DNA from 2 places in the Shewanella livingstonensis genome. Region 2 is predicted to be linked to the other one. Evidence: riboswitches for the same ligand, from Rfam matches in the RefSeq annotation. Region 2 holds a riboswitch; the other holds the start of a gene.
What was found. Region 2 has a riboswitch for lysine ahead of EGC82_RS15600 (Na+/H+ antiporter NhaC family protein). Riboswitches for the same ligand answer to the same signal wherever they lie in the genome.

Region 1: linked by a shared signal. The riboswitch ahead of lysC (lysine-sensitive aspartokinase 3) and the one ahead of EGC82_RS15600 (Na+/H+ antiporter NhaC family protein) in region 2 are both predicted to bind lysine.

What each region holds. Positions count from the first base shown of each region.
Region 1 covers NZ_CP034015.1:946,824-962,811, reverse strand. Annotated here, with positions in the region: gene EGC82_RS04215 (alkaline phosphatase) at 1-843, shown strand, start outside; gene EGC82_RS04210 (class I SAM-dependent methyltransferase) at 962-1,999, shown strand; gene EGC82_RS04205 (DUF342 domain-containing protein) at 2,186-3,853, shown strand; gene EGC82_RS04200 (DUF4144 domain-containing protein) at 3,892-4,260, shown strand; gene EGC82_RS04195 (site-2 protease family protein) at 4,478-5,614, shown strand; gene EGC82_RS04190 (succinylglutamate desuccinylase/aspartoacylase family protein) at 5,708-6,826, opposite strand; gene lysC (lysine-sensitive aspartokinase 3) at 6,831-8,126, opposite strand; lysine riboswitch at 8,384-8,558, opposite strand; gene EGC82_RS04180 (DUF3293 domain-containing protein) at 8,834-9,277, opposite strand; gene arcA (two-component system response regulator ArcA) at 9,954-10,670, shown strand; gene EGC82_RS04170 (S9 family peptidase) at 10,761-13,058, opposite strand; gene EGC82_RS04165 (class 1 fructose-bisphosphatase) at 13,233-14,225, shown strand; gene EGC82_RS04160 (tetratricopeptide repeat protein) at 14,432-15,616, shown strand; gene EGC82_RS04155 (dicarboxylate/amino acid:cation symporter) at 15,731-15,988, opposite strand, start outside.
Region 2 covers NZ_CP034015.1:3,598,576-3,614,563, reverse strand. Annotated here, with positions in the region: gene rcsF (Rcs stress response system protein RcsF) at 44-439, opposite strand; gene EGC82_RS15620 (H-NS histone family protein) at 603-1,013, opposite strand; gene EGC82_RS15615 (electron transfer flavoprotein subunit beta/FixA family protein) at 1,449-2,198, shown strand; gene EGC82_RS15610 (electron transfer flavoprotein subunit alpha/FixB family protein) at 2,200-3,123, shown strand; lysine riboswitch at 3,484-3,699, shown strand; gene EGC82_RS15600 (Na+/H+ antiporter NhaC family protein) at 3,782-5,338, shown strand; gene EGC82_RS15595 (thymidine kinase) at 5,495-6,076, shown strand; gene EGC82_RS15590 (acyl-CoA dehydrogenase C-terminal domain-containing protein) at 6,221-8,011, opposite strand; gene EGC82_RS15585 (peroxiredoxin family protein) at 8,360-8,866, shown strand; gene EGC82_RS15580 (cation:proton antiporter) at 8,884-10,071, opposite strand; gene EGC82_RS15575 (universal stress protein) at 10,407-11,264, shown strand; gene EGC82_RS15570 (3-oxoacid CoA-transferase subunit B) at 11,350-12,006, opposite strand; gene EGC82_RS15565 (CoA transferase subunit A) at 12,020-12,736, opposite strand; gene EGC82_RS15560 (hydroxymethylglutaryl-CoA lyase) at 12,810-13,712, opposite strand; gene EGC82_RS15555 (acetyl/propionyl/methylcrotonyl-CoA carboxylase subunit alpha) at 13,713-15,743, opposite strand; gene EGC82_RS15550 (enoyl-CoA hydratase-related protein) at 15,743-15,988, opposite strand, start outside.

The DNA.
Region 1 (15,988 bases), 2.2 Mb from region 2:
AATGAAAGCCGCAGTAATTATATTGATATTGCAGAGGCTTATTTAACGTCCGATGCGGATGTAATTCTTGGTGGTGGTCAGCAATATTTCACCCCAACATTACTTGAGCAGTTCAGCGCGAAAGGTTACCAACACATTACTGAGTTCTCCCAGCTTGAATCGGTTACTAACCCAAAAGTATTGGGACTATTTGCAGATGTGCAGCTGCCTTGGGTCATTAACGACAAAAAGGCGCATAAGCTTAGTCATATGACCCAAAAGGCATTAGATTTGCTATCGCAAAATAAGCAAGGTTTTGTGTTACTAGTGGAAGGCAGCTTAATTGATTGGGCTGGCCACAGTAACGATATTGCTACTGCGATGAGTGAAATGGATGAATTTGCTTCTGCTATTGAAGTGGTTGAACAATTTGTTCGTCAAAGTAAAGACACACTTATGATTGTAACAGCAGATCATAATACTGGTGGCTTATCCGTTGGCGCAAACAACAAGTACGAGTGGAACCCACAGGTTCTGCATAAGGTTAAAGCCAGTCCAGATGTTATTGCAACTCGTGCTATTGCAGAAGATAATTGGCAGCCTTTAACGGCAACATTATTAGGTTTTACCCCAAACGAAGCACAATACAGTCAATTACAAACGGCTCGTATGCAAGGCAATGAACCATTGTCTGTTGCACTGCGTAAATTAATTGATATTCAGTCAAATACCGGTTGGACAAGTGGCGGTCATACCGCTATGGATGTTCAGGTATTTGCAGCAGGTCCTGGCGCCAGATTATTTAGCGGCCATCAAGACAATATTGATATTGCGATTAAAATGTTCAGTTTATTACCTGAATAGGTAAAAACGCCTTAATTAATACCTGCGACTATAACGACACAATCCCTACCCTTATGAAGGTGGGGATTGTGTTAATATCAGCGTGTTTATCTTACCTCTAGCATTATGAGCATCCAACGTGTTAACAAATCCTTCTCAAGCCTTAATCAGAAACAGCCAATATTTTGATCAGCAGAATGTATTAGTGCTTAATTATGAAGCAGATATTTTTGCACATCATTGTCTTGATTTTGCTCACAATGTCACCGCCCTAGCACTTGATTTTAATCATCACCTTATATTGTCATCTTATGCCAATGACAAACTCCAGTGCCACTTTGGTCATCAGCTGCCAGAGTCATTTGCGGAGACAAAATTTGATACTGTCATTATTTACTTTCCAAAAGCAAAGCCGTTAATGGGTTATTTATTACAACTCGCCGCGCAACATTTATCTATTGATGGTCAATTAATCATTGTTGGTGAAAATAAAGGGGGAATTAAATCGATTGCCAAACTAACACCAGATTATTATTCAGTCCCCATAAAACAAGATAATGCCCGTCATTGTTTAGTGTATATCAGTTATTTAACGCAAGTAGCACCAGCATTAACCCTCAGCGATTGGGTAAGCCAATACCCACTAGAGACTCCACAAGGACAATTACAGATTTGTAATATTGTTGGCGTCTTTAGCGAAAAACGTCTCGATCAGGGAACGGAATTATTACTGTCGCATTTACCTACTAACTTACACGGCAGAGTACTCGATTTTGGTTGTGGCGCGGGAGTCATTAGCGCAGCATTACTCAAAGCCAATCCAGAGTTAACCATTGAATGTATTGATATCAATGCAATGGCTTTACTTTCATGCGAATTAACCCTCGCAGCCAATAATATGCACGCTAAGGTCTACCCTTCTGACGGGTTTAACCAAATTAACGGTAAATTCGATGGCATTATTTCCAACCCTCCATTTCATGATGGGTTAACCAGCACCACCGATATTGCTACACAATTTGTTCAACAAAGCGCAACACGACTAACATCACATGGCATATGGCAAATTGTTGCTAATCGCCACTTACCTTACTCAGAGACTATTGCGGCTCATTTTGGCAAAGTGAATGTGTTAGCTGAAAACAATAAGTATAAGTTGTACCTTCATCAACGCTAACCTTAATAATGCTCTTCATATTATGCCGCTTCACTTATGAATGACAAAGCTAGCTTACTGCTGGAAATGCAGATAAATATCAGCTAAATTGGCTTAAAGGTAAAATAACGCACATTTTCGGATTCATTTGATTGGTATTCTATTTGCCTGTTATAAGCTGATATAAAAATAAAAACAAAGGATGTTATGTTAGAGCCTTCATTAGCCGCACTAAGCGCAGATAAAAATAAAGTGGAATTACGTATAATTCCCAATACCCATGGTCCGGTGTCAGCAGAGGATATCAACGCCTTACTAACACAGTCCGCCTTCGCCATGTTGTTTCCTATTGCACCGGCTATTAATAAAGCAGTAACTGAAGTTAATGCCCTTTGCGGTCAAAACCCTGGTAGTCACGAATTATTTTTTACCATCGCCGAGCGCAAAGATGGGGCTGTGAGCATCAGTGTCAGTGATGATAAAATGCAAGCCAGTATGAAAATTACCTCCGCTTGGGGTGGCAAAGATATCACCCTACCCGACATACTTAATACTCTGAAAAATCAAAAAATTAAAATGGGATTAAGTAAACCTAAGATCATGGCATTAATGCAGCGCTTGTCGATATTACCGCCAGGGGAAAGCTGTGAAGGTATCATAGCTTGCGGTAAAGCTGCCGTTAATGGTGAAAATGCCGTATTAACTCGAAAAGTAGCTTTAGCTCGTGAGCGCTTATTACAACCACAAGAACGCGAAGACGGCTCGGTCGATATGCGTAATTTAGGCGCACTTATTACGGTTAAGGCCAATGATATATTGATGGTTAAAATCCCCTCAACTCTAGGCAATCCAGGTTTTAATATCCACGGTGATGTGTTGCAACAAATTCCTGGTAAAGATAAATCTATGGAACCAGGCACTGGCACCAGCCTTCACTCCAAAGATCCAAACAAACTCATCGCCACAGTGTCAGGTCAGCCTGTTGAAAACCGCACCGGTATGCAAGTGGACGATATGCTGCAAATTAAGGATGTTGACGTTCGCTATGGTCACGTTAACTTTAAAGGCAGTATTTTAATTACTGGTGATGTGCACGAAGGTATGCAAGTAAAAGCAAGTGGTGATGTCACTGTAATGGGCTTTGTTGAGTCAGCTTCAATTGAAGCGCAAGGTGATGTTATTGTCAGTAAAGGCGTTATTGGTCGCTTAATTAAAGATCAAAAACTCAGCACGACAATTAAGGCGACCGGACAAATTTGCGCCCAGTTTGTACAATATTCACAATTAGAAGCTCTCGGCAATATTTTAGTGACTAAACAGTTACTTCACAGTCACTCAACATCAGGTGATAGCATTACGGTCAGCGACGCTCAAGGACGACGGGGTGATTTAGTCGGCGGTACAGCTACTGCTGCTAAAGGTATCAGAGCCATTGCATTTGGTGCAACAGCCAGTACCAAAACTGAACTGTTTTGTGCCATGCATCAAGGTGAATTAAAGCAACAGCTTAAAGAGTTAGATGACAGTATTAAAGGCATGGTTGTTGCGGGTTTAGCGCTAGAAGCGAGATTACGAAAATTGCCACCAAAAACCGAATGGCAAAGTGACGTTGGCATGATTGAGCAAGTTAAAATGATGCTCGACCAAAAAAATCAGATGGCCGAAGAACGCATTAAAGAGGAAGTAGAATATACGCAACACTTTAACGAAGTTGAAGGCTATTATAACAATTATGTCATCAGAGCTGAAAAGCACATCTTCACCAACGTCGAAATTCACATTGGTAACGCATTTAATCGTACCCAACGTGAACATGGTCCGTGTATTGTCAAAAACGTCAATCAAGAAATCTCATTCGATTACAGCAATCGTTAACGGGTAGATTAAACCAAATATGGGTAAATAGATAAACTATGCAACAAGTACATTGGCCTGCAATACTCAAGTTTGATCAAGATGATGAGTTAATGTATCTAGCTAATAAACAAGATTGGTTGAGCTTTATTTGTGCCAACCAATTTACCCTTCAAACCAGCGATAAACTTATCGATAGTGTCGGTCATGCCTATACTATTCAAACGCATGCGCAGCAATCTAGCAATACCTGCGTGGCTGAACTGCCTTCATTGGTTAAGCAGAGTCAAGATGTGAGTGTATTACAGTTGCTACCTCTTGTGCGTCAGTATGGTCAATTTCAAGGCCATTGTTGCAGTGCAAAAATAGTCTTTACCACCATTGAACAAGGTATCGCGACCATCGCCGAATTAGAACAGCTTTATTAAACTCGCTCCCAAAATGGAGTTAAGCATAAGTAACCTGCTGATTATCGTTACTGATATTAAATTTACCGATTATTGATGATGGCTAATGTTTATCTTAATCATCCGTTATACATTAACACCTAAGATGGCGAATATAATTGTTGAACCCATTGAGCAACACTCACCGCTCTGGCAAAATGCCATTATGCTCACCGTCCATAAACCCTGAGAATCCTTAATGGAATTACTAAATATTGAATGTCTAGGTAAACGTCTGCGACTAGAAGGCTCGATTGCGGGTTGGCAGCAACTTTATTGGGACAATCAACTGGTATCGCAAAAGTCTGCTAGTGCTACCGACCAAGCTTTTCATATCCATTCATTTGAACTGACAACTCAAACGTCCGCACCAATTGAAACCGATGCCAGCGAAGGCGTAATGGTTTCACCCAATATAGGTGCATTACCAGTACGATTAGAAATTGATGTCAACTGGCAACCATTTCAACTTGATTATTGTTTATTAATTGAAGATGAGCTTATTACCCAAGGAAAGCGAACCGTTGAGGATATTGAACGTCAGACACCTGAAGTTGTAGCCGTAAAAAATCAAAAAATCAGTGTAGTTGGACTTGCTTCATTAGGTTTTAAACTGTTAAAAAGCGCCAAAGTGGTAAAAGTCCTTTTTGCGGGGGCCAGTGTTGCCGCCTATTCTTGGCTATTTTCATTTGAATTTGCCTTAGCACTCATCGGCTGCTTAGTGTTCCATGAATATGGTCATATTCGAGCCATGAAGCATTTCGGCATGAAAACCAAAGGTATCTATTTAATTCCTTTTGTTGGTGGCTTAGCGTTAAGCGATGAGCGCATCAACACCCGCTGGCAAGATGTGTACATTTCGATAATGGGTCCCACTTTTGGACTGATTTTATCGATTATCTGTGTAGGACTTTATTGGATAACCGGTAACGTATTTTTTGCTGGATTAGCCGCATTTAACGCCCTACTAAATCTATTTAATTTACTGCCCATTTTGCCTCTTGATGGCGGCCATATTTTAAAAAGTATCAGCTTTTCGATGAATAGTGTTGTCGGTCTAGTTGCTTGTATTGCTGGCGCCGCTATTGGCGTATTCATTAGCTATAGCTTAGGCCTTGCTTTACTTGGTTTTCTATTGCTTATTGGCAGTGTCGAGATTGTATTTGAGTGGCGTGGGCGCCATCAAAGCCATTTATTACCCTTAGATCGCTACGGACAAATCTTCTCTACCGTATGGTATTTACTCACAGTAGCCAGCTTAGTAGGGATTATTTGGTACTTTGCAGGTTCAGGCGATGAAATGCTAGCCATTCCATTGCAAATTTTAGGCAGTTAATCCTGTTTTGTTGCTACCAATATAACCTAGCCTCATGAATTGCCAACTTAACACGCCTGCAAATTGCAGGCGTTTTTGTTTCAATATGGCCAGTTATGTTGAGGGTATAGCAAACACCTTAGTCATCACCTTATACAACTCTGTTCCTTGATGAACAGACGCTGAAGCAAAATGTAAAATAGGCACACAATCCATGGGAAAACTAATAGCTTGATAAACCTGCTCAGATCCATAAAGATCCATTCGCAAAATGTTCACTAATGGCTGCCCAGCCGTTAATGGTTTTCCTACCGCTGCGCAATACTCAACTAAGCCGGCTTTAGGTGCATGAAACTTTTTGTAATCTCGTAAGTAACAACCAAAGCGCACCATTTTTGCAGGGTTGATTTTATTAGCAATCACACCACGATAGCTTAAATACGCCAATATGCCTTTGGCATCTTCTAAGGCATCAGCTAAATCAATCCGTTCTTGGCTGGCCAACTCTAAAGTAAATGCCGACACCGGTACCGAAAATTCACGTCCCTGACTCAATGCATACTGAGTTAACTGCCACCACGGACAAAATATCGCTTCATCCATCGCACCACCAAAACTATTGGGGATAATCAAGGTATACGGGATAGAGAAAAATCTGGCCGCATCAATATCATACTCTGGGCAGTATAAGTGTTTGCACGATTTAGGCCCGGTATGCAAATCAAGCACGATGTCGGCTTGGTGCGCCATAGTCTGCAAACTAACCGCTAACCGATGACCCGTAGATATCCCAAAAGGATTATCCAACCTAGCCCGACACGCTTCAACTAACATCGAACGATAAGCCAGAAACAAGCCATCATTGGTTAAGTGTTGGTGATCGCTATACCAAGCATCAACATCGACTTGGTGATCAAAATACTCTCGGTTCCAATTAACGCCGGTAATAGGATCGAAGCGGCCTAAGGTAAATTCGCCACTTTTTTGATTAATCCCTAACGGATTAGCCAATGGTGCAAACCTTATATCACCCAGTACCTGGTAGCCTTCTAATAAGGTCATCAGTTGATAAATTACCGCATTACCCTGCACTTCAGCACCATGAACATTGGCCTGAATATACACGCTAGGCGCGGATGAATTGCTGCCTGAGAATGAAAATAACGGCACGGTCAATGCGTGCCCGGTCGCCAGCTCTCCGACCTGTACCGATGACTGGATAGCTTTAGTCATATCATCACTCAAACAAATTTTGGTGCAAAGCATTAACCACTTGCGCCGCCTCAGATTCGGCCACCAACACACATAAATTATGCGGACTGGCGCCTTGGCAAATCATTCGCACATTGTGGTTTTCAAGCACTTTAAACACCCGACTACAGATGCCAGCCGTCGAGGCTATCCGATTACCGATAATGGCGATTAACGCTAAATCTTCCTCAACTCTTACACGACAATGTTGCGATAACTCTTGTAGTAATGACTCACTGAGTAAACCCTGGCCGCTTGAATCAGAACCCGTTTTATCTAGGGTTAACGAGACGTTAACTTCCGAGGTGGTAATTAAATCGACTGATATTTTGTGCCGCGCCAAGGTCGCGAAGGTTTCAGCCAAAAAGCCCTGAGCATGTAACATTTGCAAGCTATGCAAGTTAAGTAAAGTTTGATCGCGGCGCAATGCCACCGCTCTAAACACTGGAGTATCTTCCACTTGATGGCGTATCCAAGTACCCCCCATTTCTGGCGCTTTACTTGAACCTACAAACACCTGAATTTTTTGTCTTACTGCCGGTAAAATAGTGGCGGGATGTAATACTTTAGCACCAAAGGTTGCCATCTCAGCTGCTTCATTAAAGCTAATTTCAGCAATCGGGCGGGCATTAGGGGCTATTCGTGGGTCGGTGGTATAAATACCGGCAACATCGGTCCAAATCTCAACCGCTGTAGCACAGAGCGCTTCGGCAAGTAATGCCGCAGAATAATCACTGCCGCCACGACCTAACGTGGTTGTTCTGCCATTATCATCAGCACCAATAAAACCTTGAGTGACAATCACATAATCTGTAAGCAGTGGTTGTAGAAAGTCACTAGCAAGTGTCGCTATCGCTTCAATCTGTGGTTCTGCACGACCAAAATGACTGTCGGTACGTAACACTTGACGCACATCGAAATAATTGGATGCGACGCCTTTTTCACGGATAACGGCAGAAAATAAAATCGATGAACATTGCTCGCCAGTAGACAGTAATTCGTCCATCACCGCTTTGCTGCGATCAAGTTCCAAGGATTCACTTAATACCGACATCCGGCTAAGAATTTTATCAATACTGGCAGCCACATCTTGCGGACGACCTAATTCATCTAAAATCGCATATTGAATTTTGGCAATTTGCTTAAGTAATACCAAGCGGCGCTCGTCATTAACGTTAGCCTGGGTTAACTCAACTAATAAGTTAGTTACGCCACTGGAGGCACTCACGACCACAAGACGAGTGGCTTGATTAACTAACACAATATCTGCACAACGGCTCATAGAGGCGTAATCAGCAACTGAAGTACCACCAAATTTGGCGACGACTAATTCAGGACGACGAATATCAGAAACAACGGTCTCGGTAACCGTTTTAGGGGCGACAGTTTCAGAAATAATACTCATATAGATGCCTCCGCAGTTTGCGAAAGACGACAAAACAAGATGTGATTTACTAACATGATATACGCTCCGAACACACTACGTTCGAAGAGCCTGGTGCTAAGATAACGCACCCTTATAGAAGGGAAACAGCAATCATCACCAGAAGCTCTCCACCAAAAAAATAGGTGACAATCGTTAGGATTCAGCCTAAACGACCGATATCAATGTTTGCCAAACAAACTGATACCTCGGCGCTAATCTCCATCATAAGTGGTCATCGGATTGGCATCCTCTCACTTACTACCTAGTTAACGCTCCTCTTCTGCTCCTCCCGAAGGAGGACGTTGAAAATAGCAATAAAAGCCCTAACAAGTCAATCAGCAAACGCAGTAAAAATAGACTATTTTATTAAAAAACAGTGTTGTTATTGAACATTCTGTTGTGAAAGTCACCCAACTACGATTGTTCTTTATTACGAAAAAAAGACAATAAAAAGACAATACGCATCACAAACCCAATATACATAAGACAATGGCTTGCTCATTGTCTCGAATATCGATCCAAATTATTTGTTAGTGCTTAAGCCGTTAGATTTACCTCATCACTCATCTGGTGGATGAACTAATCTCCGGTAGTTCACTCACCAGGCGCAATCGATTATTAAATACACCCATTTGAATTTCAGGCTTTATGGTATCAAGACAAGCAATCAAAGATAATAAACCTTGATTGACGTAGTAAATTGCATGTTGATTAAACTCTCTACCAAGCTCAACTGCCTGTTCTTTATCAATAAAAATAGCCCAACTCTTTTCCATGTATGACAGATCAGGTGCTGCACCAATTAATCCGCGATAGGGACTATTATATTGTTGAATTTTAGATTGAAGCTGACGATCAAGTAAACGATTTTGACTAGGCGAGAGGATAGAACCCCGGGGGTTATGAGCAGTAACAATAGCAAATGGGAAATCACCAGAAAGGCGTTGAGTGAACAAAAAATGAGTCGTTTGATACTCATTCCACAATGTATCGATAACATTTTCCATAATAAATTTTCGTCAATTAAGCCAAAATTAGTCTAGCAGATAGGTTGGACTTCGAAAAGGTTTGCGATCTAAATCACAAGTATGATATTTAAAAGCTCTTTACTATTATAGTGTTAGCCGTGTTAATCTTTCATATACTCGACTGTTATATTAATTTTTTAACATTTAATTTGTTAACAAATGCCTAAAACGAGTACAATAACCATTACGAACTATTAAATCAGTGTAGCAAAGATGGTTACATGCACCTCAAAAAATCAGCAAATATTGTTGTGAGTGTGATGATTTATTGAAGTAAAGTTTACAGTCGTACTAAATTTGTTCTACATTTGATAAAAGATTAATACGCATAAATAAGTTTGTTATAGAAGGAACTATCTTTCTAAATTGCATTCATAGTAAGTAAGCTTAGATACAACCAATTTTACACCACTTTTTACACCGTTATGCATAAGTGCAAACACGTATCTTGGCATAATAGTAATGAATCGACACAAGCAGGCTCAGTAACCAGTATTTAGTGTTACGTAATAGAGTTTATAGAGAGTGTTTAATTCAAGGTAGACATAGATAAACACCAAAAAATATCGGAATATTAGTGCATTAGCTAAAGCGCTATTGCAATTTATTAGCTCAACGTAGCTAGAATCGAATTTTATAAAATTAGGTATATATCATGCAAAGTCCGCACATTTTAATTGTTGAAGATGAAGCCGTAACTCGTAATACACTACGCAGTATTTTTGAAGCTGAAGGCTATGTTGTTACTGAAGCTAACGATGGCGCAGAAATGCATAAAGCCATGCAAGACAACAAGATAAACCTTGTTGTTATGGACATTAACCTACCCGGAAAGAACGGTTTGTTACTAGCACGTGAGCTACGTGAAATTAATAACATCGGCCTTATCTTTTTAACCGGTCGTGATAACGAAGTTGATAAAATTCTAGGTCTTGAAATTGGTGCAGATGACTACATCACTAAACCATTCAACCCTCGCGAATTAACTATTCGTGCACGTAACCTATTAACTCGCGTTAATAATGCGGCGGCAGAAACAGAAGAAAAAGGTTCTGTTGAGTTTTATCGTTTTAATGGCTGGAGTTTAGAAATTAATAGCCGCTCTTTAGTGACACCACAAGGTGAATCTTACAAGTTACCACGCAGTGAATTCCGTGCAATGCTTCACTTTGTTGAAAACCCAGGTAAGATTTTAACCCGTGCAGACTTGTTGCTAAAAATGACTGGCCGTGAATTAAAGCCACATGACCGCACTGTTGACGTAACGATCCGTCGTATTCGTAAGCACTTTGAAAGTTTGCCAGATACACCAGAAATCATCGCGACAATCCATGGTGAAGGCTATCGTTTTTGTGGTGACTTAGAAGCGTAATCTTTTAAGGTTAACCGCAATAAAAAACCAGGTGATTCACCTGGTTTTTTTATGTCTGCCTGTTGGCTAATCATTTAACGATACGAGAGATCACTTCAATTGTTGATCTAAAAATGCCGCTAATGATTTATATAAATGATTACGCACTTTCTCGCCACGCATAGAATGCTTAGACCCAGGATAATCCATCATCTGGAATAACTTACCTTCATCTTGCAACGCTTTGTAGACTCGAGTGCTGTTTTCAAACAATACATTATCATCAGCCATACCGTGATACATCAATAAGCCCGACTGATAATTTTTTACATAAGGCAGAATGCTACTAGCATCGTAACCTTTTTTATTGGCTTCAGGATTGCCCATGTAACGCTCGGTATAATGAGTATCATACAAACGCCAATCCGTTACTGGCGCACCCGATATTGCCGCTTTAAAATAATCAGGTGCCTTAAACTGACTCATCAACGCCATATAACCACCATAACTGTGACCATAAATAGCAACGTTGTCGCCGTCAATAAACGGTAAACTGCGTAGGTAATCAACACCCACCTTTTGATCGTCTACTTCTGCATCGCCCATATTTTGATAAATAACATGTTCAAACTCAGTACCACGATGCGCTGAACCACGATTATCTAATTGAAATACCGCATAGCCTTGCTGCAATAAATATTGAGTAAAATAATCGGCTTCGCTCCAACTGTTCACCACTAACTGAGCATGTGGCCCGCCATAGACACGCACTACCACTGGATACTTTTTAGCCGCATCAAAAGGCACAGGTTTAAATAAACGATACATTAATGGCTGACCATCTTCAGCGCTTAATTGACCAAACTCAGGCATTTGCCATAAAGCGGCATAATCATATAGAGGATGATTTTTATCAATTTCATTTTGCTCAACCCAAGCTAATTGCTTACCGGTGTTATTATGTAAACTGATTTGCGGCGGTTGTTGCAAGCTACTAAAGTAATCTAAATAGACTGGCTTTTTATTGGCAAATACGGCTTCATGCATACCTGCAGCCTGGCTAACTCGTTCAATAGAATCAATACCAGTATTAAAGTTAACCCGGTATAAATGACGCTCAATTACACTGTCTTTACGACCACTAAAATACACCCAGCCAGTTGCTTCATCGACAAACTCAAGTGCATCAACAGCCCAATCACCTTGGGTTAGTTGCTTAAGCGGCTTGCCTTGCAAGTCGAACAAATACAAATGATTAAAACCATCGCGCTCCGATCCCCAAATAAATGCTGATTGTTGCTTTAAAAAGTGCAAATCGTGGTTTAAGTTAATCCACGCTTTACTGCGCTCTTCAATCACGGTTTTAGCTTGTGTCGGTTGAGTTATCGAGGCAATACGAAGATCGAGTGTTTGCTGATCGCGGCTTTGCCATTGAAATGACACATGCTGGCTGTCTGGAAGCCAATCAACTCGCGGTAAATACATGTCTTTTGGGGTACCTAAATCGATCCAGTTTATACTTCGATCTTTTAGGCTAACCACCCCTAATTCAATCTCAACATTAGCTTTACCGGCATAAGGGTAACGCTGCTCGGTTAATTTAATCCCTTCTGCGTAAATTTCATTGCGTGTCACTAACTCAACACCCGTTTCATCAATACGAGTAAACGCAATCGCCGACTCATCTGGCGCCCACCAATAGCCTGTCATACGGTCCATTTCTTCCTGGGCGACAAACTCTGCCATGGCATTTTTAATTGGTCCTTTGCCGTCAGTGGTGAGTGCCGTTACTTTTTGACTATCCAATGACAATACAAATAAGTTTTGATCGCGCACAAACGATACAAAGTGACCTTTAGGAGACAAACGCGCATCGGTAGCAAAGCCTTCTCCAGTATCTAATTCGGCCACCTTATTATTGGCAACATTATATAAATACAACTTACCCGCGGCTGGAATTAAAATACTTGCGCTATCTTCTGACCAAAAGTATTCCATGATGCCTTGACCATAAATACGTTGACGCTCGCGGCGGGCTTTTTCTTCATCAGACAACTCCCCTGCGTCTAATTGGTCGGCATTAATCAATACACTACGTTTACCGGTAGCAATATCCATTTGCCATAAATCATACAAATGTTGATTATCAGCACGGCTTGATAAATAGGTGACTCGCTTTCCGTCTGGCGATAAAGCTAATCCACGCGGGCTTGAACCAGCTAATGCCGGAGAGGCATGAATACGCTCAATGGTGAGTGGCGTAGCGTTACCTTTTATTGCCGTCAATGTCGCGGTAGTCGATGAGTTCATGATGCTGCCTTTAGCGGTTGCTGAAAAAACCGCGCTGGTAAAAAGAAGTGGCACGGCAGACACTGCCGCTAAAGCATGATGCTTCCATGTTATGGTCATTATTATTAATCCTTGGGCAATTCAATCCGCCCACATTTTGCCTTAATTTACAGCAAAACCAAAACCCCAGATAACAATCGCTGAAATTAGCGTCATTGTGGGGTATGATTTGCACATAACTGATAAGAATGAATAACCTCGACCTTAACCTCGCAAAATCTCATAGGAAAAATCATGCAGACTTTGGCCCAAACCCTTAGCGCACAAGCCGTAAACATCTCTTTAACACAATTACTGTTAACCTTAGCTGACACTTCAAAAGCCATTAGTGTTGCCGTACGTCATGGTGCATTAGCGGGTGTTTTAGGCGCGACAGATCAAGAAAATGTTCAAGGCGAAACCCAGAAAAAGCTAGATGTAATCACTAATGACATGCTTAAAGATACTCTTAAAGCCGACGGTAATGTTCGGGGTTTAGCCTCTGAAGAAGAGGATTACGTGGTTGAGGTTAACGCAAAAGGTGAATATTTAGTCTGTTTTGACCCACTTGATGGCTCATCAAACATTGATATTAACTCACTGGTTGGTACTATTTTCTCGGTATTGCCAGCCCCAGCTGGAGAGCTAAACGAGCAAAGCTTTTTACAAGCGGGTCGTAAGCAAGTCGCGGCAGGTTATGTATTATATGGTCCATCGACTATGATGGCATTAACTACAGGTAAAGGTACGCAATTTTATACGCTAGACCCTAACAGCCAAGAATTTTTACTGACCGACAATAACGTGCAGATCACCCCAGATACTGCTGAGTTTGCGATTAACATGTCAAACCAACGTTTTTGGGAAGCACCAATTCAAACTTATATCGCCGACTTATTACTTGGAACTATCGGCCCTCGCGAACAGTCATTTAATATGCGTTGGATTGCGGCTATGGTTGGTGATGTGCACCGTGTATTATGTCGTGGTGGGATTTTTGCTTATCCAACAGACAATAAAAACCCTGAAAAACCATTTAAATTACGCTTAATGTATGAAGCGAACCCAATGGCATTGCTAGTTGAGCAAGCTGGCGGTAAAGCCTCAACAGGTTACGAAACCATATTGGACATTCAACCAACGGCAATCCATCAGCGTGTGGCGGTGATTTTAGGTAGCGCTAACGAAGTTGATACCTGCTTAAGCTATCATGGTATTGATTACAGTGAAGAGCCATCAATTGACTAATTGATTATGCTGTAGAAAAACCGCCAGTTGGCGGTTTTTTCATTTATGCGCTGCAGTTGAACTTATTGATAACCTGAATGCAGCAAATAAACACCGTTAATCAAAATACCAATTTGAACCATTAAATAATAGTGAATAATTATTTATTTACAACAACTTAAATTCATTTCGAGTTATTTTAAAGATATGAGTAAAGGACTATAACGATGCAGCCCGCTAGACCATCGAATAAAAATAAATACATTGCGGCTATTGTAGTATTACTGCTTGTTAGTATCAGTGTTTATGCTTATCTGATCTCAACTAAATCAACACCGTTGCCAAATGGCACTATTTTAGTGCTTCCGGTAAATATCACTCCTGACAACTCAGGTAACATCGACCCACAATGGAATCGTTACGCAGCAATGGATATGCTTATCTATCAGCTCAACCTAGGAGTCAATTACCCTTTGCTGCAAACCGAAGATATTATTAATATTATCTCACTGGTCTCTAATGAACAGCCAAATAAGACTATCGATATTAAGCAAATGATGGCTATTTCTGGCGCGGTGTTGGTGATTGAATCAAGTATTACAGGCGCGAATAATCAGTATCAATTAGCGTTTACTTTACATCAACAGCAGCACACTGAAACTGGAGTTGTTAACGCCTCCAGCATTGAGCAAGTATTACTCACCGCAGCCAACTTAATGGCCCAACAGATCCATCCACAGCAAAACAAAACCACACCCCAGCTCCATTCACGCTTTAGTCCTCCGCAACTGGTCAGCGCAATAGCACTACTGCAAGGTGGCGATACAGTGGCTGCTGAAGAGCAATTAACGGCACTGATAAACACCACGCCCGATAACCTGGTGGCTCAACGTCTACTTGCCAGCATCCAATTGCAGCAACATCAATATCAACAGCTTAATACAACATTGATAGCAGCAATCGATCTAGCTACGCATCAGCAAGATGAGCGAGAGCTAGCCAGACTAAGATTGTTATTAGCGCAAAGCTACACTGAAACCGACAGAATAGAGCAAGCATTAGGTGTACTTACCATTGCCAAAACCAATGCTGCGAAAGTGAAAGACTGGTTAACCCTGGGCTATATATCACAACTTGCAGGCATGATAAATCAACGTATAGGCCGTAATGATGAGGCCAGAGAGCAGTTTAAAAAAGCCATTGAATATCATCAAATAATGGGCTACCCGATTGGACAAACACAGGCGCTGAATGAATTGGCAGAACTTGAGGTGATTGAGTTCAACTACCCACAAGCTTATCGCTATATTAACCGCTCTTATGAACTGGTTGCTCATCGCGGTTTAGATGATTTAGAAAAGACGACATTCAAGCTGATGACTAAGATAGAAAATAAAATGCAGCACAGATAACATCTTATATATTCGACACAACAGGTGCGTCAATATAAAACCTTAAGCATATGACCTTAGACATAAAAATGGCCTGTATAGCAGGCCATTTTTATTCATACTGCTAAACGAGTTTTATACTTTCTCAGCTGCAATTTTTTCAGCCTCAAGCTGATGCGCTTGTTCAGTTTGATCAACAATGGTTAATACAGCTGTGTCACCGACCACATTGCATGAGGTTAATACCATATCAATAATACGGTCTAATGCGGCAACAATCACAAATGCCTCTGCTGGTAAGCCTAATTGGTAAATCAATACCCCAATCATCACCATGCCACCACCAGGAACACCACCAGCACCCACCGACAGTAAAAATACGCTAAACAATAA
Region 2 (15,988 bases):
ATATGAACACTCATCATCTATAAGTAGGTAATATATTATATTATTACTTTTCTGTTGGCGTTTTAATTGCTTGGCCTACGCAAAGTGCACGACTAAAACAACTATTGTCCGCTTCCGTAATCATAAAGCAGCTTTTAACGACAAAACCATTAGCGCCTAAGTCTGCTGCAGCTCTTCTGGCATTAGTTCGTGCAACGGCCATTTGCGGTGGTGCATCTTGTTTGGTTTCTTGGCAGGCTTCACCTTCAACTAGCCCTAATAGTTCAAATTTGCCTTTAGGCTGCTCACTGCCTTCATATAGTTGTACATCACCGACCTTAAAATAATCATTGATTGCTTTACTGTCTAAATTACTTTTGAAGGTGTAATCACTTGCACAAGCGCTCAATAGTAGTGCTATGCCAGAAGCAATAAATGCATATTTAAGAGGAAAAGTCATAGCCGTAACCTTTTATTAATGGGGAATGAATCAACAACAGCTAGTTTACCTTGTCTCATTGCGATGATAAAGCGATCAAATATCATAAAAAAAAGAGCTTACCGAAGTAAGCTCTTTTTTTATTTTAACAGCTAACCTTATGGTTAACTGTTAGCCATAATAATTATTCCATGCCTGGAATTAAAAATTCGCTCATATTTTTTCCGCTATCAATTTGTTGCTTGAATACGGTAGGCATACGACCTTGACCAGTCCATTGAATTAATTCACCGTCAATGGTGATTTGATATTTTGGTGGACGTGGAGCACGCTTTTTTGTTGACGTTTTAGCTGAAGAAGTCACTTCACCTAAATCTTCAATTGATAAGCCGCTATTTTCTATTTGAGCAAGAATTTCAGCAATACGTGCATTACGCTCAGCATTGGCTTCAAGTTCTAATTTCTCTTCTTCTTGACGTTCGGTAATGATTTTTTCTAATTTAGCCGCGGTTTCGCGTAAATCATCAAGAGACAATTCTTTTACTGCAGCTTTGAAACGACGGCCGTGGGTTAGTATGTCTAAAAAGTCACTCATGTTGTGTAGTTTCCTAATGATTTATTTATAAAATAAAAAGTTATAAGAGATAAAGTTACCAACGTTCCGTGTAAGTTTCAGTACTGCATGTGGTTTATTTAAGTCTATATGATTAATATAAATAATATTAATTCACTGATTATTACCAATGCAACTTAATCAATACTGAATATAGTTGTAATAATAGAAACTATTTGACATGGAATCAAATTAAATCAGTGATTAATTAAATAAATTTTAATTAATCACTGCCATTAAATAATTAAGGATCCATAGCTTGTTTAGTTTGATTGCCACCACAAGAACAAAAAATATGTAAACAGTCGTTTGACTTTGATTGACGTTAACGTTAGCAGGACGTAAAGTTAACCCATCTTGCATTGGCAAACGCCAATGTGTTGTCCATATACATTTAAGGTGTAGGAAGGAAACCCTATGAAAGTATTGGTGCCTGTTAAACGCGTAGTCGATGCCAATGTGAAAGTCAGGGTAAAAGCTGACAACACAAATGTTGATACGACCAACCTTAAAATGGCGTTAAACCCATTTTGCGAAATTGCCGTTGAAGAAGCTGTCCGCTTGAAAGAAGCTGGTATAGCCACTGAAGTTATCGTGGTGAGTGTCGGTGCAAAAGCAGTGCAAGAGCAGCTAAGAACTGCTATGGCTCTGGGTGCTGATAGAGCTATTCATATTGAAACTGATGAAGAATTAGTACCATTATCAATTGCTAAGCTGCTAAAAGCAGTGCAAGAGAAAGAACAAGCGCAATTGATCATTTTTGGTAAGCAGTCTATTGATGGCGATAACAATCAAACGGGACAAATGTTAGCTGCATTAACCGATATGCCACAAGCGACATTTGCATCAGAAGTCAAAATTGACGGTGATATGATTACGGTAACGCGTGAAATCGATGGCGGACTACAAACGTTGAAAATGCCTTTGCCTGCGATTGTGACGGTAGACTTACGTTTGAACGAACCTCGCTATGCCTCATTACCTAATATTATGAAAGCTAAACGCAAGCCATTAGACATTATAGCTGTAGCTGATCTTGGTGTGAGCTTAAGAGCGCATCAAACAGTACTTAGCGTCACACCTCCAGTTGAGCGTAAAGCGGGTATTATGGTGTCTTCTGTTGAAGAGTTAGTTGATAAGTTAAAAAATGAAGCGAAGGTGATCTAATATGACCATTTTAGTATTAGCAGAACACGATAACGTCAGCTTAAAATCTGATACGGCAAAAGTGGTTAGCGCTGCAACGGCCATTGGTGGTGATATTCACGTACTGGTTGTTGGTGCTGATTGTTCTGCCGCGGTGAGTGCCGCACAAAGTTTAGCGGGTGTGAGTAAAGTATTAGTGGCAGATGCCGCTCAATATAGCGCTCAATTAGCTGAAAACGTATCAAAACTAGTTGTTGAAATAGCCGCTGATTACGAACACATTTTAGCAGCCGCAACCAGTATAGGTAAAGATACCTTACCTCGCGTAGCAGCATTATTAGACGTGTCGCAGATATCTGAAGTGATTGAAGTTGTAAGCAGTGACACTTTTGTACGCCCTATTTATGCGGGTAATGCACTTGCGACAGTGCAAAGCTTAGATGCTAAGAAAATCATGACTGTGCGCTCTAGTGCGTTTGATGCTGTAGCATCAACGGGCAGTGCAGAAGCGGTGAACTTAAGTCATGTTATTGATGCTCGTACCGAGTTTTTATCTCAATCGTTAACAGAATCAGCCCGTCCTGAGCTAGGTAATGCTGGCATTATTGTTTCCGGTGGTCGCGGCATGGGTAGCGGTGAAAACTTTGCTATTTTAGAGCAACTAGCCGATAAACTCGGCGCCGCAGTAGGTGCTTCTCGCGCTGCTGTCGATGCTGGTTTTGTACCTAACGACTTGCAAGTTGGCCAGACAGGTAAGATTGTTGCTCCCGACTTGTACATTGCCGTGGGCATTTCTGGTGCGATTCAGCATCTTGCCGGTATGAAAGACTCTAAGGTCATCGTTGCAATCAATAAAGACCCAGAAGCACCTATTTTCCAAGTTGCAGATTACGGTTTAGTGGCAGACTTATTTGAAGCGATTCCTGCGTTAAATAATCTAGTTTAATAACACATTCATAAGTTTAATATTGAATGTTCAGCTTGGTTAATGGATAGTTTGGTTTGCCTGTTGTTGATTTTAAAAGGTTTCTACTTCATCAAGTAGAAACCTTTTTTATTGACTTTTTTTAATAGACGAATGTTTTATGAGCAAGTATGCCAATGTTGTTAGCCAGTTGCGTGTTTTGTGTTCAGGACGATAGTGTGTATTTGAATTAAAAACGTTAAACTAATGCTATGTAATTGTGGTTATAGTTAATGTTATTGTTATTTGTGCCGCAGTTTAGTGCTTTTTTACTGGTATTGAACCTGTTGTTTATGATTGTATGTCCGCGCTGTTTGTAATGGACTATGTATGATTACAAATAACGAAAGTAGAGGTGCATTGCATAATAGTCAGGTTGAATTGGGTGATGCCAATAATTCAGCCCCAAAGGGTGCAATGCCGAAACAACTGAGCCAATCGCTCTCATTTGTTGGGCCAGTTCTCGAAAGGGGCTGTACTGTCATAGTGTTTTTATCACATGATAAAAAGAATGATATTCATATTAAATGGGTATTACTGTGGAGTGCTACTAGGTAAGTTAACCCATATACTTTCTGTGTATGGTGAGTCTTATTTCTAGTTTTTCTCTATTCGTATCCAACGAAGAAATAATTAAATTATGATAATAAGTTATGCCGATTCGGCACTTTCTGTGTTGCCACCGCTTGTGGCTATTACATTGGCCATTTTAACCCGTAAAGTATTACTGTCTTTAGGGTTAGGTATTGTTTTTGGTGCCTTGTTACTGACCGACTTTTCATTGGTAGGCAGTGGTGAATATATCTTAAGTACAGCCAGTCAGCTGGTTTGGAAAGACGCCGCATTAAATAGTTGGAACGTATATATTTTAGGCTTTTTGATTGTGCTGGGCATGATCACCGCATTAATTACCGTTAGTGGTTCTGCGCGTGCTTTTGCTGATTGGGCCAAGTTGCGCATCCGTAATAAACGCGATGCTAAGTTAATGACCATATTTTTAGGTTGTGTAGTATTTATTGATGACTACTTCAACAGTTTAGTGGTGGGCTCTATTTCACGGCCAATTACCGATAGATACCATATTTCACGCGCAAAACTTGCTTATATTCTTGATTCTACTGCCGCACCTATTTGCGTTATTTCTCCCGTATCGAGCTGGGGAGCTTATATTATAGCGCTTATTGGCGGCATTTTAACGGCACATGGTTTTGCTGATACGGGACATTTAAGTGTTTTTATCCAAATGATCCCAATGAACTTTTATGCAGTGTTCTCGTTATTATTATTGGTGTGTGTGGCGACGTTCAGTTTAGATGTTGGCCCAATGCGTCGACATGAGTTAAATGCATTGCGTGGTGATTTATATGATGAATCAAAAGGCCAACCACCAGGAGCCGTAACCGATTTGCCTGAAGCAGATACCGGTAAAGTGATTGGCTTATTTTTACCTATTGCGATATTAGTCTTTGCGACTATTTATTTTATGGTCTCTAGCGGTGCAGATGCATTGGCGACTAAAGAGCAAGTGTTTAGTGTACTGGGGGCATTTGAAAATACCGATGTGAGCTCATCATTATTTTTTGGTTCTGTCGTTGGTTTTATTGCGACCGTATTATTAGCTTTTCAGCAAAAAGTTGAGCTGTCTATGCTGCTCAAAGGGATGTCTGTTGGGGCGCGTTCAATGTTACCTGCCATCTATATTTTATTATTTGCTTGGACGATTTCAAGCGTTATTGGCCAGCTTGAAACCGGTAAATATATGGCCAGCTTAGCGACTGATAATATTCCGTTTGCCTTGTTGCCAGCGATGTTGTTTTTATTGGCTGGGGTGACTGCATTTTCAACCGGAACCAGCTGGGGCACCTTTGGTATTATGTTGCCAATCGCAGCTGACATGGCGATGGGCAGTGATAGTAGTATGATGTTACCTATGCTGGCAGCCGTGCTTTCTGGTGCGGTATTTGGTGATCATTGTTCGCCTATTTCCGATACCACTATTTTGTCATCAACGGGGGCAAGCTGCCATCATATTGACCATGTGGTGACTCAGCTTCCCTACGCACTTATTGCGGCATTGATTAGTTTTGTTGGTTATATTGTGCTTGGCTTTACCGGCTCATTAATCGCCGGATTAATTTGTTGTAGCGTGATGTTTGTCATTAGCCTGGTCATATTGCACTTTTTGGCTAAAAAGTAATCCTAAATAATATGGTGTATTTTTTGATAAATACCTTGTTTAAATCATAATAGAAATGCCGTATTCATAACGAATACGGCATTTTTGTTTGTTGTTGCGATGTTAAAAAAGGTAATATGAGCGCCATTATCTGGCTAACCATTAGGACGCTTCATTTTGGCGCAACTGTATTTTTATTATTCGGCGATGAATGCCGGTAAATCAACTTCATTACTGCAGTCTTCTTATAATTATCGTGAGCGCGGTATGCATACTTTAGTGATGACAGCATCGATAGATAATCGTTATGGTGTCGGCAAAGTGTCATCACGTATTGGTATTGAAACCGATGCACAGGTGTTTGGTAGTACTGACAATTTAATTGAGCTAATTTCGACGTCTAATGATCAACAAAAAATTCATTGTGTATTGATTGATGAATGCCAGTTTTTAAGTAAAGAGCAAGTTAGGCAAATAACGCATGTTGTCGATAACCTCGATATCCCCGTATTGTGCTATGGCCTACGTAATGATTTTCAGGGTGAGTTGTTTACCGGTAGTCATTACTTATTAGCCTGGGCAGACAAGCTGGTTGAATTGAAAACCATTTGTCATTGCGGCCGTAAAGCTAACATGGTCGTGCGCCTTGACCATGACGGCAATCCTATGCGTGAAGGTGAACAAGTAGAGATTGGTGGTAATGAAAGTTACGAGTCGGTTTGCCGTAAGCATTTTCGCGAATTTTTGTGGGATCAATAGTTACCAAACACACATTTGAGTTAGGTTAATGACGGTGACAACAGTCACAATATAATAAAGTGATAGAATAAAAAAAGCCGCTTCAATATTACTTGAAGCGGCTTTTTAACAATTTTTATCGCTCTTTATTCACTCATGTTGAGATTAAAAGTCGGCTGCGGCGAAATTAACAATATCAACACTGCTAGATTCAATTTGTTTGCGTAGGCTGCGAGTTTGGCTGCCCCAATAGCTCATGAAGAATTTTGCAGTATTAAGCTTAGCTTGATAAAACTCGGCTTCTTCAGTACCGGCTTCTAATGCTGCCAATGAGGTTGCTGCAACGCGAGTCCACATCCAAGCGAGTGCGGTAATACCAAAGAGTTGCATATACGGCATTGATGCTGCGCCTATAAGATCTGGATTTTTACTGGCGGATTGAACGATAAAGCCAGTGGCTTTTTCAAGATCGCCTGCCGCGTCCATTAACCCCGCAATATAAGGCTTCATCGCATCATTGCTAGTATTTTCTTGAATTAGCTGTTTTACCATGCCAGACCATAACGTTAAGGCTGCGCCTTTGTCGCTTAGTAATTTACGGCCAACTAAGTCAAGAGCTTGTACCCCATTGGTGCCTTCATAAATCATCGCGATACGAATATCACGCACATACTGCTCCATTCCCCATTCGTTAATATAACCATGACCGCCATAAACCTGCTGTGCATCGACACACGCTTTAAAGCCTTGGTCAGTAACAAAGCCTTTAACAATTGGTGTAAACAATGCCGCAAGAGCATTAGCTTGTTTGGCTTTTTCTGGGTCGGTATGACGTTCTACTTGGTCAAGCCATAATGCTTGTTGGCCCATTAACGCACGTGTACCTTCATTGAACGACTTTTGTGATAACAACATACGTCGTATATCACCATGGACTAATAATGAGTCAGCGGCTTGTTCAGGTTGCTTAACGCCACTTAATGCACGTCCTTGTATACGATCTTTGGCATAAACCAAGGCATTTTGATACGCAATATCGGATACGCCTAAACCTTGAATTCCGACACCTAAACGCGCTTGGTTCATCATGGTAAACATGGCTTTTAAGCCTTGATGCGCGGCGCCAACCAATTCGCCTATTGCACCGTCAAAATGCATTACACATGTAGAGTTACCGTGAATACCCATCTTATGTTCAAGACCTGTCGCACTCAGGGTGTTCGCTTTGCCTAGGCTACCATCAGCATTAACTAAAAATTTCGGCACGGCAAATAATGAAATACCTTTCACACCTTCTGGCGCATCGGGTAGGCGAGCTAATACTAAATGAATAATATTGTCGGCAAGATCGTGATCGCCCGATGAGATAAAGATTTTCTCACCGCTAATGGCAAATAACTCATCACCCGCAGGAACCGCTTTAGTGCGTAATAAGGCTAAATCTGTACCGGCATGAGACTCAGTTAAGTTCATGGTACCAGTCCACTCACCACTGACCAATTTGGCTAAATATTTTTGCTTTAATGCATCACTACCGTGCACATGAATCGCCGAATAAGCACCATGGGTTAACCCTGGATACATGGCAAAAGCCATATTGGTCGCAGTTTTCATTTCGGTGGCAAAGGTGCCAATAACTTCTGGTAGGCCTTGGCCGCCAAATTCAGGATCGCACGTTAATGTGGCCCAACCATCGTCAACATATTGCTTATAAGCTTGCTTAAAGCCAGTAGGAGTAATGACCTTGCCATCCACCAGTTTACAGCCTTCCAAGTCACCACTAGCATTGAGTGGCAACATGATGTCGGTAGTGAAATCGGCGACACCTTGTAAAATCGCATCAGTGAGATCTGCATCTAGCTCATCAAAACCGCGTAAATCAGTTTGTTTATAGACATTAAGCAGCTCAGACAGAATGAATTGATAATCACGAAGGGGAGCTTGATAAATAGGCATAAGGTCATTCCTTGGTTATGGGGTATTCAAGTTTGGTCGCAGCAACAAGATATAATCTTGCCACTGGTCCAATCAGATTATGTTAGTTTACCTAACATAACCAATTTCGAGTAAAAACTCAGTATTATTTTTACGTAAGCGTAAACTTATTTTGATGTATTAAATGTACCGATTTATTTACTGTTCAATGTATGAGTCCTAATATCTGGATTAATACCTTCTTCAGGCTTGGAAAGATCAACAAAGCTGAGTGAATCCGTTTTTTGACATCCTCATGAATATATAATCTGCATTGTCCGGTCTATTAAGTTGAACAGTCAAAAGAATAATCTATCAAAAGGACACATTATGAAATCAGTCTGGCCTGTAGTGAATGTATGTGTATTGTTATTGTTGTCTTTTATGCCTTTCGGCGCAGCGAATGCTGTAGCGAAAGTGGATGAGTCTGTTGCTGCTGATTTTGAGTTAAAAACTGCTGATGGCCAATCTTTTACTCTTCATGATTATGCCGGTAAACCGGTTGTGTTACATTTTTGGGCCACATGGTGTCCATATTGTAAAAAGCTGCAACCTGGTTTAGAAAAGCTGCGACTTAACTATCAAGACACTGACTTGCAAATGATAGCGATTAGTTTTAACGAAGACGCTGATGCTAATCCCGGACAAAGCTTGCTAAACCGAGGGCTAAAAATGAACACATTAGTCTTAGGCGATGAAGTTGCTAAGCTCTATGGCGTAACGGGTACACCGACAACCGTGTTTATTGACCGAAGCGGCCATATTGTGTGGGTGACCAATACGTCCAATCCAGATGATCCTAATTTGGATAAAGCGATACAGTTTTTATTAGAATAACGTCAGTAATAACCGCATTATTCTTTACTCAAGGTATATTTCAAGATTAGCGGCCCAATCAGGGTCGTTAAAGCGATAATCATCACTAATATGGCGAATTCCTTCGCTTGAATAACCCCGAGTTGACGGCCCATTTCAGCAAACACTAATCCTACTTCGCCCCTTGGCACCATTGCCGAACCTACGACCCATTTTTCTTGCCAGTTTGAGCTTGCCATAAACCCCGCAATAAATTTACTCGTCACCGCGATAAACGTTAACCATCCGAGTAATAACAAACCTGTGAAACTCATATCGAGTTGACTTAAGTCCAGACTAATACCGACATAAACAAAGAAGATAGGGCTAAATAGTTGCACTAGCGGCTTTGCTGATTGTTCCAATTTGTGAGTATAGCTAAACGGGTTTTTAAGGTATTGATTAAATGGCGAGGTAAATTGTCGTGATAAACCCATACCCACGGCAAAACCGCCTAAAATAGCTGGGGTTCCAAACCAATGCGCTAACCAGGCAAATAAGCAAATCATTGCCATTACCACAAACACTTCATAACCAGGAATACGCGCTTTAAGGTGCAGCCAGCGGGTTAAGTAGATAATGACTCTGACCAGTGGCGGACTAAAAATAATAAAGCAGGCAATCATGATGAATAATATCAATGTTGAGCTTACTGCTAACTCTCCAGATGAGGCAAAATTAAACAGTATACTCAGTAATATCACGCCAACGATATCATCGATAACCGCAGCGCCAAGAATAATTTGCCCTGCAACACTTTGGGTCTGTTTATATAATGTTAACACGCGCATTGATATACCAATGCTGGTGGCTGTTAGGGCACAACCAAAAAATAGTGCGGTAAATGGAGCAATAGACAACCAATAAAAGCTCGCCAAGCCCGTGGCTACTAATGGTACTGCAATACCTAATAATGCAACTCTGACCGCTCTAGGACCAGAGTGGGCAAGCTTTTTGATAGACGTTTCACAGCCAATATCAAATAACAGCAAAATGACACCGAGCTCAGCAATGATAGCTAATGTGCTATGTGGGACAACCCAATTGAGCAGTGATGGACCAATAACAATACCCGCAGTGACTTCACCCACTACGCTAGGGAACCCTAACCGATCACTACACTCACCTAACAGTCTCCCGACAACAAGAATGAGAAAAAGTGACATCACAAAGCTGTCTATTGCCATTCAATCTCCTGAAGTTAGGTTAAATACAGTTAATTTTTACTGTTCTAACAAAGTTGATGCTGATCAAATTTTATACCGATACTTATGCATAAACTTACGCTATTGGCTAAGCTAAAGATAGTTACTCGCTCACGTTTCACTTAGTTTTTTAGCAGCATAATACTGGCGATCATTATGCATTTTTTGATGTCAATTTTTACCTTCATCTATATGTTTAATAAGGTAAATTTATTTTTAAAAATATTAATCATTAACATGTATAAGTTAATAATTATAGCGTTGATGTTACCAAACGCTTATCACAGTAAATAACGAACAAGCATAAGGAGGTTTAGATGAACAAAATGTTTATTATCGCTCAAATGGAACAGGCTCATACCGATGCCATTGCAATTGGGTTGACACTCGCTAAGCAAATGAACAAGCAGGCTGAGGTTTTTGCTTACACTTATGCTTATTTAAGTGGGGCTGAGCATTATAATCCTCGACTAGCCGGAGTCGCGCAAAAGAAATTAATGATGCAACGAGAAGCGCAACTGCAGCAGTATTTAGACTCACTTGATGCAGAAGATGTTCCGTTACATGTAATATGGAGCAAGTATCTTTTTGAACACGCTTGCCATCACTCTGCACGTCATAGCTTTGATCTTATGGTTAAGGCGGTCCATCATGCTGATCATTACCTGCCTACTGATTGGCAGTTAATTCGCCATACTAAAATCCCATTATTACTACTCACAAATAACCCATTAAATATGGGTAATGTTACGCTAATCTCTATCGACTTGGGTACTCGCAATCCAGCCAAGCAACGGCTCAATGACGCGGTTATTGCTAATGGAAAACAGCTTGCTAAAGCGACTGGAACACAGTTGCATGTTGCTTATGTGTTACGGATTCCGCAAATTATTCGCGATATGGATTTGCTAGACATTAACGCTTTAGTCAAAAAAGCTTATGCCGAACATAAGCAAAAAATTGCCGATATAGGCGTTGAAGCCAATTGTATGCATGTTATATCTGGAGAGCCTGAATTGTGTTTATTTGAATTGGCATGTCGATTAAAAAGCCAATATTTTGTGATTGGTGCGCGGCAACGACAAGGATTATTAGGACGGATTATTGGTAACACAGCAGAAGCGATTTTAGGCCGGATGCGCAGTAATGTGTTAGTGATCCCCGCGGAGGATTAAGTCGATAATATTAAAATAGAGGTATAAAAAAGCCCGTATTATTAGTCATAAACGGGCTTAGGTGATTTTGAGAGCTTAACAAAAATTAAAAAGTCATTTCCGGTACGTGCGCTGGCACCACTAACTTGCCCGCCGTTTTGGCAATAATTTCTTCGACCGTTACGCCGGGTGCACGTTCAAGTAAATGGAATGCACCGTCTTTAATTTCCATAAAGGCTAAATCGGTCATCACTCGCTTAATACAGCCGTAGCCAGTTAGCGGTAACTCGCAGGTTGATAATAGCTTAGAGTTGCCATATTTATCCGCGTGCATCATGGTGACAATGATATTGTCAGCACCGGCAACTAAATCCATTGCGCCGCCCATGCCTTTAATTAATTTGCCAGGGATCATCCACGAGGCGATAGAGCCATTAACATCGACTTCAAATGCGCCCAAGACTGTGAGGTCGACATGACCGCCGCGGATCATGGCAAAACTCTCAGCAGATGAGAAAAATGAGGCCCCAGCAACCGCGGTTACTGTTTGCTTACCTGCGTTAATAAGGTCTGCATCTATATTGTCTTCGGTAGGAAATTCGCCCATACCCAATAAACCATTTTCAGACTGCAACATTACTTGCATGCCATCAGGAATATAGTTGGCTACAAGGGTAGGGATGCCAATACCTAGGTTAACGTAAAAGCCATCTTGTAATTCTTTTGCTACGCGCTGGGCGAGTTGTTCTCTGGTCAATGCCATGGTGTAATCTCCCTTATTTTGCCGCAGCTTGTGCTGTTTTGATGGTACGTTGCTCGATACGTTTTTCAAAGCTGGCCTTGATCACGCGATCGACATAAATACCGGGTGTATGAATGTGGTTTGGATCAAGTTCACCCGGTTGAACAATTTCTTCAGCTTCAACGACGGTAATTTTACCCGCAGTGGCCATCATCGGATTAAAGTTAGCGGCGGTTTTGCGAAACACCAAGTTACCCATAGTGTCAGCTTTCCATGCGCGAACTAAGGCAAAATCTGCGGTCAGTGATTCTTCTAATACGTAATGACGACCTTTAATTTCACGGGTTTCTTTGCCGTCAGCTATCGGCGTGCCGTAACCTGTTGCAGTAAAAAATGCTGGAATGCCAGCGCCGCCAGCACGGATTTTTTCAGCCAATGTGCCTTGCGGCGTTAATATAACGTTAAGCTCACCTGATAACATTTGCTGTTCAAACGTGGCATTTTCGCCAACATATGATGCAATCATAGTAGCGATCTGATGCTGCTTTAGTAATAGCCCTAAGCCAAAATCATCAACACCGGCATTATTTGAAATCGCAGTTAAACCTTTAACGCCAACGTTAACCATATGGTTAATTAACCCTTCAGGGATGCCACATAAACCAAAGCCACCGACCATAATGGTCATGTCATCTTTCAGTCCTGCTAGTGCTTCTTCATAGCTGTGGACGACTTTATTGAATCCTGCCATTTGTGTGTCCTTATGATTATATTTATATCAATGGTCAGCGTTATGTTGGGCCAACCATGTTGAGTATATGTGATTATGCTCTGATTGCATTTGCCACTTTAGACCCATTAGTGCGCCCAAGTGCGCGGCTAATGGTGTCGCCAGCCAGTGCCAATTTTGCTAAGTCTATTCCGGTATCAATACCCATACCATGGAGCATATAGACCAGATCTTCAGTTGCTAAATTGCCCGATGCGCCCTTTGCATAAGGGCATCCACCCAGACCTGCTACTGATGTGTCAAACACGCTAACACCGGTTTCAAGACAGGCAAGTATATTGGCCAGTGCTTGGCCGTAAGTGTCGTGAAAGTGCAGGGCTAATTTATCCACTGGCACGACATTAGCGACCGCTTCGACCATTTTACGGGCATCGGTTGGTGTACCTACGCCAATGGTGTCGCCAAGGGATATTTCGTAGCAGCCCATCTGGTAAAGAATTTCAGATACTCTAGCGACTTCGCTGACGTTAATATGGCCTTCGTAAGGGCAGCCGAGCACACAAGACACGTAACCGCGCACGGCAATATTGTGTTTTTTTGCTTGCTCTATTAACGGTATAAAACGGGCGATTGACTCATCAATTGAACAGTTAATGTTTTTTTGACTAAAGCTTTCAGACGCCGCGCCAAAAATGGCCACTTCATCGGCGCCAGCAGCAAGAGCCAGTTCAAAGCCTTTTAAATTCGGCGTTAATGCACTGTAAACTACACCAGATTGACGATTGATTTGATGTTTTAGTTGTTGGAATACCGCATCTGAATCAGCCATTTGTGGCACCCACTTAGGCGACACAAAGCTGCCAGCTTCAATACGCTTAACCCCAGCATCTGCTAGTTGCTGGATTAGTGTCAGTTTGTCTGCGGTTGTTACCGGCGCTTCATTTTGTAAACCATCACGAGCGCCGACTTCAAAAATACTGACTTTAGTCGGTAACATTTACGCTTCCTCGCCGCTGATTTCGGTAACTAATGGCTCAACATTTAACAGTTGGGCGCCATCGCTAACCAGCTCACCGCTTTGGAAGTAAAACTCACTGACTACGCCATCAAACGGCGCTTCAATGGTGTATTCCATTTTCATCGCTTCCATCACTAATAAGCCTTGGCCCGCTTTGACTTGTTCGCCCACTTCCACTAAATGAGTCACTACTGTGCCATTCATTGGGGCTTTGAGTTTATCGGCATGGTTAATCACTTCCTCAATCACTTGAGCCAAAATGGCTTTAAAGTGATAACTGCCAGAAGGTAAAAATAACGTAAAGTCATCGCCTTGATGGCTTACCGGGATTTTACTTTTATGACCGTTAATTTCGGCAAGCAGTAAATCGGTTTTGAGCTCACCTGCTAAGGTCAATACTTGGTCGTGTAAACACAGCTGGTATTGATCGCCGATGGCGGTGAGTAGTAAATCATGTTGTTGAACATCGCTAGCAGCATCGGTTAATAACGATACACGATGCACGCTTGAGCTGTTTAATCTAAAGCCGCTGACTAAACCCCACGGTGAATAAGGGTCGGCACTATTGATTGCCAATGCTTTAGCCGCTTGCTTACGTGACAGCACTTGGAAAAGCCCTGCTAGCGCTAACGCGGTATCAGCTTCAATGGCCGCATCGCCAATTAAGGTGTCGCCATAACGTTCAATAAAGTCAGTACAGAAGTCTGCAGCAGCAAAGGCTGGGTGTTCAGCAATGTTGGCTAAAAATTCGATGTTATGTTTAAGGCCACTAATTTGGTATGACTCAAGTGCGTGTACTAAGCGTTGCAGTGCGCGAGGGCGCGACTCGTCCCATACAATCAGTTTAGCGATCATCGGATCGTAAAAGTTACTGATGACATCGTTTTCACGAATGCCAGAGTCGATACGCACATGGCGATTTTGTTCAGGTTCGCGTAAAAAGTTGAGCTTACCACTGGCAGGTAAAAACTCGTTTTGCGGATCTTCAGCGTAAATGCGCACTTCAAATGAATGCCCATGAATGCGCACTTCATCTTGGCGCAGCGGCAGTTCACTGCCACTGGCAACCAGAAGCTGCCATTTAACTAAATCTTGGCCAGTCACCATTTCGGTGACAGGGTGTTCTACTTGTAAACGGGTATTCATTTCCATGAAGTAGAAGCTGTTGTCGGTATCGAGTAAAAACTCAACCGTACCGGCGCCAACATAATCGATGGCTTTAGCTGCAGCAACCGCAGCATCACCCATTTGGGCGCGTAGTTCATCAGATAAACCAGGAGCAGGCGCTTCTTCTACCACTTTTTGATGGCGGCGTTGAATAGAGCAGTCACGGTCTGATAAGTAAATAGCATTGCCTTGGCTGTCGGCAAACACTTGTACTTCAACATGGCGCGGTTGACGTAAGTAGCGTTCCATTAACAGTTTGTCATTACCAAAAGATGAGCTGGCTTCACGGCGTGCTGATTTTATCGCTTCAAGGATTTCGCCAGCGTTTTCGACGATGCGCATCCCTTTACCACCGCCGCCATAAGCCGCTTTAATTAATAGCGGAAAGCCAACGGCTTTTGCTTCGGCAATTAAAGTCGCGTCAGTTTGATCGTCACCATGGTAACCCGGCACTAGCGGCACATTGGCCTTAGACATGATTTTTTTGGCGGCACTTTTACTGCCCATAGCGTCAATCGCGTCGCTACCTGGACCGACAAAGGCGATGCCATTTTGTTCACACTTACGCGCAAATTCAGCATTTTCAGATAGAAAACCATAACCAGGGTGAATGGCTTCAGCACCTGATTTTTTAGCAATTTCAATAATTAAGTCAGCTTTTAAATATGAATCAGCAGGGGCGCTGCCGCCCAAATAGAATGACTCGTCTGCCATAGCGACATGACGGGCATCTTTGTCGGCGTCAGAATACAAGGCTATGGTACGTACGCCCATGGTTTGCGCCGTTTTAATGATACGGCAAGCAATTTCACCACGGTTAGCAATCAGTAATTTGGTAAACATTATTGGGCTCCTTGTGGATCAGATTTGACGGTTTGCCACGCTGGTGGTCTTTTTTCAAAAAAGGCGTTAAGACCTTCTTGGCCTTCATCTGATACACGAATTCGAGCAATTTGCTCGCTGGTAAAATTGAGCGTAGCGTCATCAATAACGCCATCTTCTAAACGCGATACTAAGGTTTTAGCCCATGCCATGCCTTGAGGGCTATTGGCATTAAAGGCCTCAATAAAGGGAGCTACTACGGCGTC